DNA from 3 places in the Burkholderia torrens genome. Region 1 is predicted to be linked to each of the others. Evidence: predicted binding sites of a transcription regulator. Region 1 holds the regulator's gene; each other region holds the start of a gene.

The links. Region 1 encodes LexA, which represses DNA repair genes until DNA is damaged. Its sites were predicted from a motif close to ACTGTATNNNNATACAGT; they were not measured.
Region 2: a site for LexA is predicted at 1,305-1,322, ahead of imuA (translesion DNA synthesis-associated protein ImuA). Genes of this name have one in related genera too.
Region 3: a site for LexA is predicted at 1,670-1,687, ahead of AC5LXX_RS26920 (DUF2471 family protein). Genes of this name have one in related genera too.

Annotation. Positions count from the first base shown of each region.
Region 1 is NZ_OZ480211.1:1,722,518-1,725,788, forward strand. It holds gene AC5LXX_RS08000 (universal stress protein) at 1-334, shown strand, start outside; gene AC5LXX_RS08005 (DUF2939 domain-containing protein) at 419-1,129, opposite strand; gene AC5LXX_RS08010 (hypothetical protein) at 1,159-1,494, opposite strand; gene lexA (transcriptional repressor LexA) at 1,520-2,167, opposite strand; gene AC5LXX_RS08020 (sulfate ABC transporter substrate-binding protein) at 2,432-3,271, shown strand, end outside.
Region 2 is NZ_OZ480211.1:3,148,335-3,151,605, reverse strand. It holds gene AC5LXX_RS14590 (ABC transporter permease) at 1-389, shown strand, start outside; gene AC5LXX_RS14585 (ABC transporter ATP-binding protein) at 391-1,185, shown strand; gene imuA (translesion DNA synthesis-associated protein ImuA) at 1,336-2,043, shown strand; gene AC5LXX_RS14575 (Y-family DNA polymerase) at 1,976-3,271, shown strand, end outside.
Region 3 is NZ_OZ480212.1:2,387,009-2,390,279, forward strand. It holds gene AC5LXX_RS26910 (NAD(P)H-dependent oxidoreductase) at 1-606, opposite strand, end outside; gene AC5LXX_RS26915 (LysR family transcriptional regulator) at 693-1,586, shown strand; gene AC5LXX_RS26920 (DUF2471 family protein) at 1,751-2,155, shown strand; gene AC5LXX_RS26925 (2,4-dienoyl-CoA reductase FMN-binding domain-containing protein) at 2,169-3,271, opposite strand, start outside.

The DNA.
Region 1 (3,271 bases):
CGATGTCGCGTGCGGGCGCTTTGAGGAAACCGCGCGGGAAATCCTGCAGGAAGGCGTGAACTGGCTGCGTGAGCGCGGCGTGCAGGCCGAAGGCCATTTCGCATTCGGCTATCCGATCGACGAAATCGCGAATCTCGCGACGGAGCTGAAGGCCGACCTCGTCGTCGTCGGCCACAGATGCCGCAGCGGGCTGTCGAGATGGTGGATGGGGTCGGGCAATACGCAACTGCTCGATCGCGTGAACTGCAGCATCCTGGTGGCGTGTTCGTCGGCACAGGAGCAGAAGGAAGAAATCGCACGCGAGCGCGAAGCCGCCATGGCGAACGGCAAATGATCGAATGATTCGATGACGGCCCGACCGGCGATGGGCGCCGGTCAGGCGCCGTGCCGCATCAGCGGCGCGGGTCGCGCGCAGCTGTTACGCGTGCAGGTCGATCGCGGACAACTTCCACGAGAACAGCCCGAAGCGGTGAAATATCGCCGCATAGCGCGTGCCGTCGGCGCTGCGCTGGTACGTCACGACGAATTCATCGAAATTCCGGTATCCCGCACTGGTTTGCTGCTGATGCGGTGAATGCGTTGCATCGTTCGCGCTGGCCGGCGCGGCAGAGGTGGGTGCCGGGGATGACGCAGCTGCCGCGTTGTTGCCCGGAGCGGCAGCGCTTGCCGGTGCCGGACTGGCCGACGGTGCCGCTGGTGTGTTGGCCGGTGCATTGCCTTGCGGCTGATTCGACCATTCGGGCGGACGCTCGCCGGGATTGCCGCGCGGCGGCATTCCGCTCATCAGCGCGGCCACGCCGTCCGGTGTCGCGTACGCATCGACCAGCGGCCCGACCAGCGCGGACCCGATCAGCGCGCCGATCACCGCGAACGGATTGTTCTTCTTTACCGCGTCGATCCGGCGCATCAACTCTTCCGTGACTTGCTGCTTCAGGCTGATGCGCAGCGACGGGAAATCGACATATTCGCTGATGGCCTGCGCATCGCGCGCGTCGATCGCCGATTTCAGGCGACCGAGCGCGACGTACGGTGACGCGTACGCATAGCCGATCGCCACCATGACGGCGACGGCCAGCACGACGATCAGCAGGGGCTTGAGCCGCCATGCGCGGCCCGAAGATCCAGTCACGTTGCCTCCGGTGCGGGGATGTTCCGCAATCAGAGACCGCCGGGCGTAGCCGATCGTTCCTCGGCGATGCAGCGGTCGATCATCCGGCATACGGCATCGATCGTGCCGACCATGATCAGGCGCGAACGGCCGTGATAGACGCGTACCGGCGCGCGGCGCGCGGGTTCCGCATGATTCAGGCCGGCGTTCAGCGATACCCGCGCGAACGCGGGGAGCGCCGACGGCAGCAGGGACGCCTGCCGTTCGACTGCGACTTCTTCTTGCACGGGCGCGGCTGCGGACAGCGGAGCGCAGGGCGTACGGCCGCGCAGATGACGCAGGCGACCGAATTGACGGAAAGGCAGCAGGCGGGCAAGGCGTTCCATGATGTTCTCCTAGCGAGACGGAATGTCAGAGTTCGCCCGAGCGGATCAGCCCGACGGCGATGCCTTCCAGCGCGAATTCCGCGCTGCCGGCCTTGACGAAGATGTTTTCGTAATCCGGGTTCTCCGCGATCAGCTCGAGACCGCCAGGCCGGCGCATCAGGCGCTTGACCGTGACGTCGTCGCCCAGACGCGCGACGATGATCTGGCCGTCCTTCGCTTCCGTGCGTTTCTGCACGGCGAGGAGGTCGCCGTCGAGAATGCCGGCGTCGCGCATCGACAGGCCGCGCACCTTCAGCAGGTAGTCGGGCTTGCTCGTGAACAGCGCAGGATCGCACGCATAGTGCTGCGAGATGTGCTCCTGCGCCAGGATCGGGCTACCGGCCGCGACGCGGCCGACGAGCGGCAGCGACAGCTGCATCAGGCCGGCATGCGGCAGCGTGAACTGGTGCGGGGCGTCTTCGATGCCGAGCAGGCGGATGCCGCGCGACGCGCCGGCAGCCAGCTCGATCACGCCCTTGCGTGCCAGCGCACGCAGGTGCTCCTCGGCCGCATTCGGCGAGCTGAAGCCCAGTTCGGCCGCGATCTCGGCGCGGGTGGGCGGGAATCCGGAGCGCTCGATCGCGCGACGGATCAAGTCGAACACTTGCTGCTGACGGGCGGTGAGTTTGGTCATGGCTGAACTGTATGGATAGACAGTGAGCTGTATTTTTATACAGTACTTCGCGAATTTCAAGCGTTACTTGAGGTTCGACGTGATCGCGCCGGTTCCGACGTGATTTCGCGACGTCCGGACGGCGGTTTATCTGCCGCAACCATCCATCCCGTCTGCGTTAGCACTTTTGAGTATTAAAAAATAAGGAACGATTATTTTTAATCATGTAACCCGTTCGTTAGACTGGCCCGACATCGCAATACCGACAACACTGGAGAACCAAGGATGGCGAAGCGCAATACGGGGCTGGTGGGCGGAGTGGGCCGCCTGATCGCAACACTCGCGCTGGGCGCGGCGGCGGCGCTGGGCGTCGCGACGCATGCCCAGGCCGATACGACGTTCCTGAACGTGTCGTACGACCCGACGCGCGAGCTGTATCAGGACTTCAACCAGGCGTTCGGCAAGGAGTGGAAGGCGAAGACGGGCGAGACCGTCAACTTCAAGCAGTCGCACGGCGGCTCGGGTGCCCAGGCGCGCTCGGTGCTCGATGGCCTGCAGGCCGACGTCGTCACGCTGGCGCTCGCGTACGACATCGATGCGATCGCGAACAAGGGCCTCGTGAACAAGGACTGGCAGAAGCGCCTGCCCGACAACGCGTCGCCGTACACGTCGACGATCGTGTTCCTGGTGCGCAAGGGCAATCCGAAGGGGATCAAGGACTGGGACGACCTGACCAAGCCGGGCATCTCGATCGTCACGCCGAACCCGAAGACGTCGGGCGGGGCGCGCTGGAACTACCTGGCCGCATGGGCGTACGCAGTACACAAGCCGGGCGGCAACGAGCAGACGGCGAAGGAATTCGTCACGAAGCTCTACAAGAACGCAGGCGTGCTCGATTCGGGCGCGCGAGGCGCGACGACGAGCTTCGTTCAGCGCGGGATCGGCGACGTGCTGATCGCATGGGAGAACGAGGCGTTCCTGTCGGTGAAGGAGTTCGGTACCGACAAGTTCGAGATCGTCGTGCCGTCGGTGAGCATCCTGGCCGAGCCGCCCGTCGCGGTGGTCGACAAGGTGGTCGACAAGAAGGGCACGCGCAAGCTGGCCGAAGCGTACCTGAACTTCCTG
Region 2 (3,271 bases), 1.4 Mb from region 1:
TGGCGCGCGCGCAAGGCATCGCGACCGGCCGCGCGACGCTCGCCGGGATGGCGCTGTCGAACGCGCTCGTCGCGCTCGCCGGCGCATTGTTCGCGCAGACGCAGGGCGGCGCGGACATCTCGATGGGGATCGGCACGATCGTGATCGGGCTGGCCGCGGTGATCATCGGCGAGACGCTGCTGCCCGCGCGCCGGCTCGTGCTGACGACGCTGGCGGTCGTGCTCGGCGCGATCGTCTACCGCTTCTTCATCGCGCTCGCGCTGAACAGCGAATTCATCGGCCTGAAGGCACAGGACCTGAACCTCGTGACGGCCGCGCTCGTCACGATCGCGCTGGTGCTGCCGGCGACGCGCAGGAAGCTGTTCGCGCGCAAGAACGGAGGGGCATGACATGCTGTCCGCACAAGATCTCAAACTCACGTTCAATCCCGGCACGCCGATCGAGACGCGTGCGCTGCGCGGGCTGTCGCTCGAGATTCCCGATGGCCAGTTCGTCGCGGTGATCGGCTCGAACGGCGCCGGCAAGTCGACCTTCCTCAATGCGGTCAGCGGCGACCAGCCGGTCGATGGGGGACGCATCGCGATCGACGGCACGGATGTGACGCGCAAGGCCGCGTGGGATCGCGCGCACCTCGTCGCGCGCGTGTTCCAGGATCCGATGGCCGGCACCTGCGAGGCGCTGACGATCGAGGAGAACATGGCGCTCGCGATGGCGCGCGGCGTGCGGCGCGGTTTCCGCGCGGCGCTCGACCGGCCGTCGCGCGAGCTGTTCCGCGACAAGCTGCGGCTCCTGAATCTCGGCCTCGAGAACCGGCTGACCGACCGGATCGGGCTGCTGTCCGGCGGCCAGCGGCAGGCCGTGAGCTTGCTGATGGCGTCGCTGCGGCCGTCGCGGATCCTGCTGCTCGACGAGCACACGGCCGCGCTCGACCCGAAGACGGCCGCGTTCGTGCTGGAGCTGACCGCGCGCATCGTCGCCGAGAGCAAGCTGACGACGATGATGGTCACGCACAGCATGCGGCAGGCGCTCGACTACGGCGACCGCACGGTGATGCTGCACCAGGGGCAGGTCGTGCTCGACGTGTCGGGCGACGCGCGCCGCGGGCTCGACGTGCCGGACCTGCTGCAGATGTTCGAGAAGGTGCGCCACGAGCAGCTCGACGACGACGCGCTGCTGCTCGGCTGACGGGCGGCAGGCGGGCCGGCGCGCGGTGACATGACGCGCGCGCCGGCTTCCTCTCGGTTTTTCCTCTGACGAAAACCGGTTTCGCACCGGTGCTGTGCGACGCGGGCGCATTGCCATATACTGTATATCCATACAGTTGTGGGTGGCGTCATGCTCGCATCCTCCATTTCTCCCGAATCCCTTCATCCGTCGCTCTGGCGCGGCTCGCAGCTCGCGCGCGGCGGGCCGCGCACGATCGAGACCGGCTTCGTGCCGCTGTCGGCCGAGCTGCCTGGCGGCGGCTGGCCGGTCGGCGGGCTCGTCGAACTGCTGGCCGCGCAGCCGGGCTGCGGCGAGATGCGGCTGCTTGCGCCCGCGCTTGCCCGCACCGTCAGCGCCCGGCGTCCGCTCGCGCTCGTCGCGCCGCCGCAATCGCCGCATGCAACCGCGCTCGCCAGCCTCGGCGTGCCGGCCGACGCGCTGCTGTGGCTGCGCGCCGGCAGCCGTACGGACGCGCTATGGGCCGCCGAGCAGGCACTCAGGACCGGCTGTTGCGGCGCGCTGCTGCTCTGGCAGGACGCGCGACCCGATGCGCTGCGGCGCCTGCATCTCGCGGCCGCGCGCACGGGCGACACGCTGTTCGTGATGCTGCGCCCGCTGTCGGCCGCGCGGCAGCCGTCGCCGGCCGTGCTGCGCGTCGCGCTGTATCCCGTGCCGGGCGGCGTGTCGCTCGACATCGTCAAGCGTCGCGGGCCCGCGCGCAGCGAGCCGCTCGTGCTCGACCTGCCGTCGCCTATCGTGGAGAGCCGCTATGCGCGTCTTGCTCGGCATCCATCTGCCGCGCCTGCCGCTCGACGTGTGCGCCCCGCCGCCGCCTGACGCAGCGGCCGGCGGCGCGGGCCGTGCGGTGCTCGAGCAGGGTGTCGTGCTGATCGCCGATGCGGCCGCGCGGCGGCAGGGCGTGCGCGCGGGCATGAAGCGCGGCGGCGTGCTCACGCTTGCGCCCGAGACGCAGCTCGTCGAACGCGATCCCGCACGCGAGGCCGATGCGCTGCGCGCGGTCGCGCTCGCGTTGCTGCGTTTCTCGCCGTGCGTCGCGCTCGACGACGAAGCCACGCTGCTCGTCGACGTCGGCCCGAGCCTGCGCCTGTTCGGCGGCCTGCCGTCGCTGTGCCGCCAGGTGCGCGCGACGCTCGCGGCGCTCGGCTATGCGGCGCGCCTGTCCGCCGCGCCGACCGGGCAAGGGGCATGGCTGCTCGCGCGCATGTCGGCGCGCTCGCGCATCCGGCGCCGCGTCGCCGGTAGGGCCTCGCTCGTCCGCTCGCTCGACCGGCTGCCCTGCGTGCTGCTGCCCGATGCGCGTCCGTATGCGGGTTGGTTCGACGGCCTCGGCTGCCGCACGCTCGCCGATCTGCGCGGCCTGCCGCGCGCGGGGTTGCAGCGCCGTTGCGGCCCCGCGCTGCTGGCCGCGCTCGATCGCGCGTACGGCGACGCGGTCGAGCCGCTGGCATGGATGGCGGTGCCGCCCGTGTTCGACGTGCGGCTCGAATTGCCGGAGCGCGTCGAATACGCGGAAGCCGTGCTGTTCGCCGCGCGCCGGCTCGTCGTGCAGCTGTGCGGCTGGCTGGCCGCGCGGCAGCTGTCGCTGGCCGCGATGACGTTCGATCTCGAACACGAGCGCGGCCGCCAGGCCGTGCCGCCGACGCCGCTCGAGCTTGCATTCGCCGCGCCGGTGCGCGACGAGGTGCACTTCATGCGGCTGCTCGGCGAGCGGCTCGCGCGCGTCGAATTGCCGGCCGCCGTGATCGCGGTGCGTCTGAAGGCCACGCGCGTCGAATCGGTCGCGCCGCCGGCCGACGATCTTTTCCCCGAGCCGGGCGGCACGCGCGAGACGCGTGCGCGGCTGTTCGAATTGCTGGTCGCGCGGCTGGGTGCGGAGAACGTATTGCGCGCGGCGCCGGTGGCCGATCACCGGCCCGAGGCCGCGAACCGCTGGCTGCCGCTCGATGCGCAGGCCGGCAAGCCGGCCGGCGGGCCGCCGGCGGTGCCGCCGCGGCCGGCGTGGCTGCTGGCCGAGCCGTTGCTGCTCCTGATGCGTGGCGAGCGG
Region 3 (3,271 bases), on a different replicon from region 1:
GTCGTTCATCTTGCCCGTCCGGTAGATCACGAACGGCGGCAGCACGTCGAACCCCGGGTAATACAGCACGCCGTGCTGGATCGGGAACAGCAGGTCGTCGATCGGCCCGTTGATGCCGCGCGGGCTGTAGTGCGGCTCCCACCCGCCCGTCGTGACGACGATCATCGCCCGCTTGCCTGCCAGCATTCCTTCGCCGTAGCGATCACCCCAGTGCGTATCGGAATGCTCGCCGACGCCATACGCAAAACCGTACGCATACACACGCTCGAACCAGCCCTTCATGATCGCCGGCATCGAGAACCACCACAGCGGAAACTGCAGGATCACCGCATCGGCCCACTTCAGCTTGTCCTGCTCGCGTGCGATGTCTTCGCTTTGCGTACCCGCCGCGAATGCGCGCTTCGAGTCGAGCGTCGGATCGAACCGCGCGTCGGGCGCACGATCGGTCACGTCGTTCTCGTCCAGCACCGCCTTCCAGTTCATCGCATACAGGTCGCTCACCTGCACCGTGTGGCCGGCCGCTTCGAGATGCGCGATGGCGAAATCGCGCAGCGCGCCGTTCAGCGAACGCGGTTCGGGATGGGCATACACGATCAGCACATTCATGTTCGTCACTCCGTGGATTGAATGACTGCAGGATGCCGCGACCAAAGGTATATTTGAAATGAATTCCTGATATTCCAGGTATAGCCATGAATAATCTAAGACGGCTCGATCTGAACCTGCTCGTCACGCTGGACGTGCTGCTTGCCGAGCACAACGTCACGCGCGCGGCCGAGAAACTGAACATGTCGCAGCCGTCGGTCAGCGTGCAGCTGCAGAAACTGCGCGACCTGTTCGGCGATCCGCTGCTGCTGCCGGGGCCGCGCGGGATGCGGCCCACCGCGCGCGCCGAAGCCCTGCGTGAGCCGTTGCGCGATGCGCTCGAAGCGGTCGAGCGCGCGGTGGTTCCGGCCACGCCGTTCGATCCCGCGACCGCGACGAACACGTGGCGCGTGGCCGCGACCGACTATGGCGAATCGACGATCGTGCTGCCCGCGCTAAGCACGCTGCGCGCGGCTGCACCCGGTACGCGGCTCGCGGTCGTCGAGCTCGTGCCGCCGCGCACCGAACAGGATACCGAACGAAACGGCATCGACCTGGCCTTTCATACGACCGAAGGGTCACCACCGGGCATGCGCCGCCTGCCGCTGTTCGTCGAGCGGTACGTGCTGATCGGCCGCGCCGGCCACCCGAAGCTGAAGCGGCGCCCGACGCTCGCGCAGTTCGGCACGCTCGAACACGTGATCGTGTCGCCCGACGGCGGCGGCTTCTTCGGCGTGACGGACGAAGCGCTCGCGAAGGTCGGCGCCGCGCGGCGCGTCGTGCTGTCGGTGCCGCATTTCCTGTTCGTGATGTCGGCCGTCGCGAGCACCGACCTCGTCGCGATGCTGCCCGAGCGGCTGGTGCGCGACGTGCCCGCGCTGCGCGTGGTGGACGCGCCGGTCGAGGTGCCCGGCTATGAAATGTCGATGCTGTGGCACGAGCGCGTGCATCGCGATCCGGCCCATCGGTGGTTGCGGGAGACGATCGCGGCGGCGATGTAAGCCGTTCGCCGGATCGCTGCGGCCGCCCGCTTCGATCGCCGCTGCACAAAATCCTTCATCCGGGGCTTGAATCTGCGCCAAACACTGTATATATTTACAGTGCTTTTGCACCATTTGACCCGAATTCCGTCATCCACAGACGAACGGACTTTTGTGAGGCGACCATGTTCCTGGCATCCGCATTCGATCCCGAGCAACCCGGCTTCAATCCCGTCCACTTCGAGCGCGCCGCGCAGCGGGCAGTCGTCGATCTGCAGCGTGTCGCCGGCGGCCCCGCGCAGCGGGCGCTTGGCCTGCGGCGGCGCACCCATCCGGCGGCCGTCCGCACGATGAGCTGGCAGGCGCTGCTGAACGTCGAAGAGCTGGCATTCTCGAATGCCGGTTTCCTGAACCGCAACGATCCGGCCGTCGTCGACGCGTTCATCCGGCTGCGCGACAGCCGGCTGGTCGCCGCGGACGTCGAGGAACCGGTCGACTGGCGCCGCGACGATGACGACCTGCCGGCCATCTACCTGATCGTCAAGGCCATGCTCGAGGCGGAAGAGGAAGAGCGGGCCGAAGCGGCCTGAGCCGCAACGGTCGTTACAGCCGCGCCGCGAGGCGCGCGCCCTGATCGATCGCGCGCTTCGCATCGAGTTCGGCGGCCAGTTCCGCGCCGCCGATCAGGTGCACCGTGCGCCCGGCCGCCTGCAATGGCGCGAGCAACGCGCGCTGCGGCTCCTGCCCCGTGCAAAGCACGATCGTGTCGGCTTCGATCAGCTCGTGATCGGTGCGCTGCTCGCCGTACGACACGTGCAGCCCGCGCGCATCGATTCGCTCGTAGTTCACCCCGCCGATCATCTTCACCTGCTTCATCTTCAGCGTCGCGCGGTGAATCCAGCCGGTCGTCTTGCCGAGCCCCTTGCCGAGCGGCGCTGGCTTGCGCTGCAGCAGCGTCACCTCACGCGCCGGTGCCGACACCTGCGCACGCGTCACGCCGCCGCGCGTCGCGGCCGGATCGGTCACGCCCCACTCGGCTTTCCATTCGTCCAGGTCGAGTGCCGGCGACTCGCCGTCCTGCACCAGATACTCGGCGACATCGAAGCCGATCCCGCCCGCGCCGACCACCGCGACGCGCCGGCCGACCGGCTGCTTGCCGGCGAGCACGTCGATATAGCTGAGCACGTTCGGCCCGTCCTGCCCCGGAATCTTCGGGTCGCGCGGTGCGACGCCGGTTGCGAGCACGATCTCGTCGTAGCCGCCCGCGATCAGGTCGCTCGCATCGACGCGGCGATTCAGGTGCAGGTTCACGCCGGTCAGCTCGACCTGGCGGCCGAAGTAGCTCAGCGCCTCATGAAACTCTTCCTTGCCCGGCACCTGCTTCGCCATGTTGAACTGGCCGCCGATCTCGGCTGCGCCGTCGAACAGGTCGACGTGATGGCCGCGCTGCGCGAGTGCGGTCGAGCATGACAGCCCGGCCGGTCCCGCACCGACCACCGCGATGCGCTTCGGCTGCTGCGCGGGCGTGTATTTCAGCTCCGTCTCGTGGCACGCGCGCGGATTCAGCAGACACGACGCGATCCGGTTCTTGAACGCGTGATCGAGGCACGCCTGGTTGCAGCCGATGCAGGTGTTGATCTCGTCGGCGCGGCCCTGCGCGGCCTTCACGACGAATTCGGCGTCGGCGAGCAGCGGCCGCGCCATCG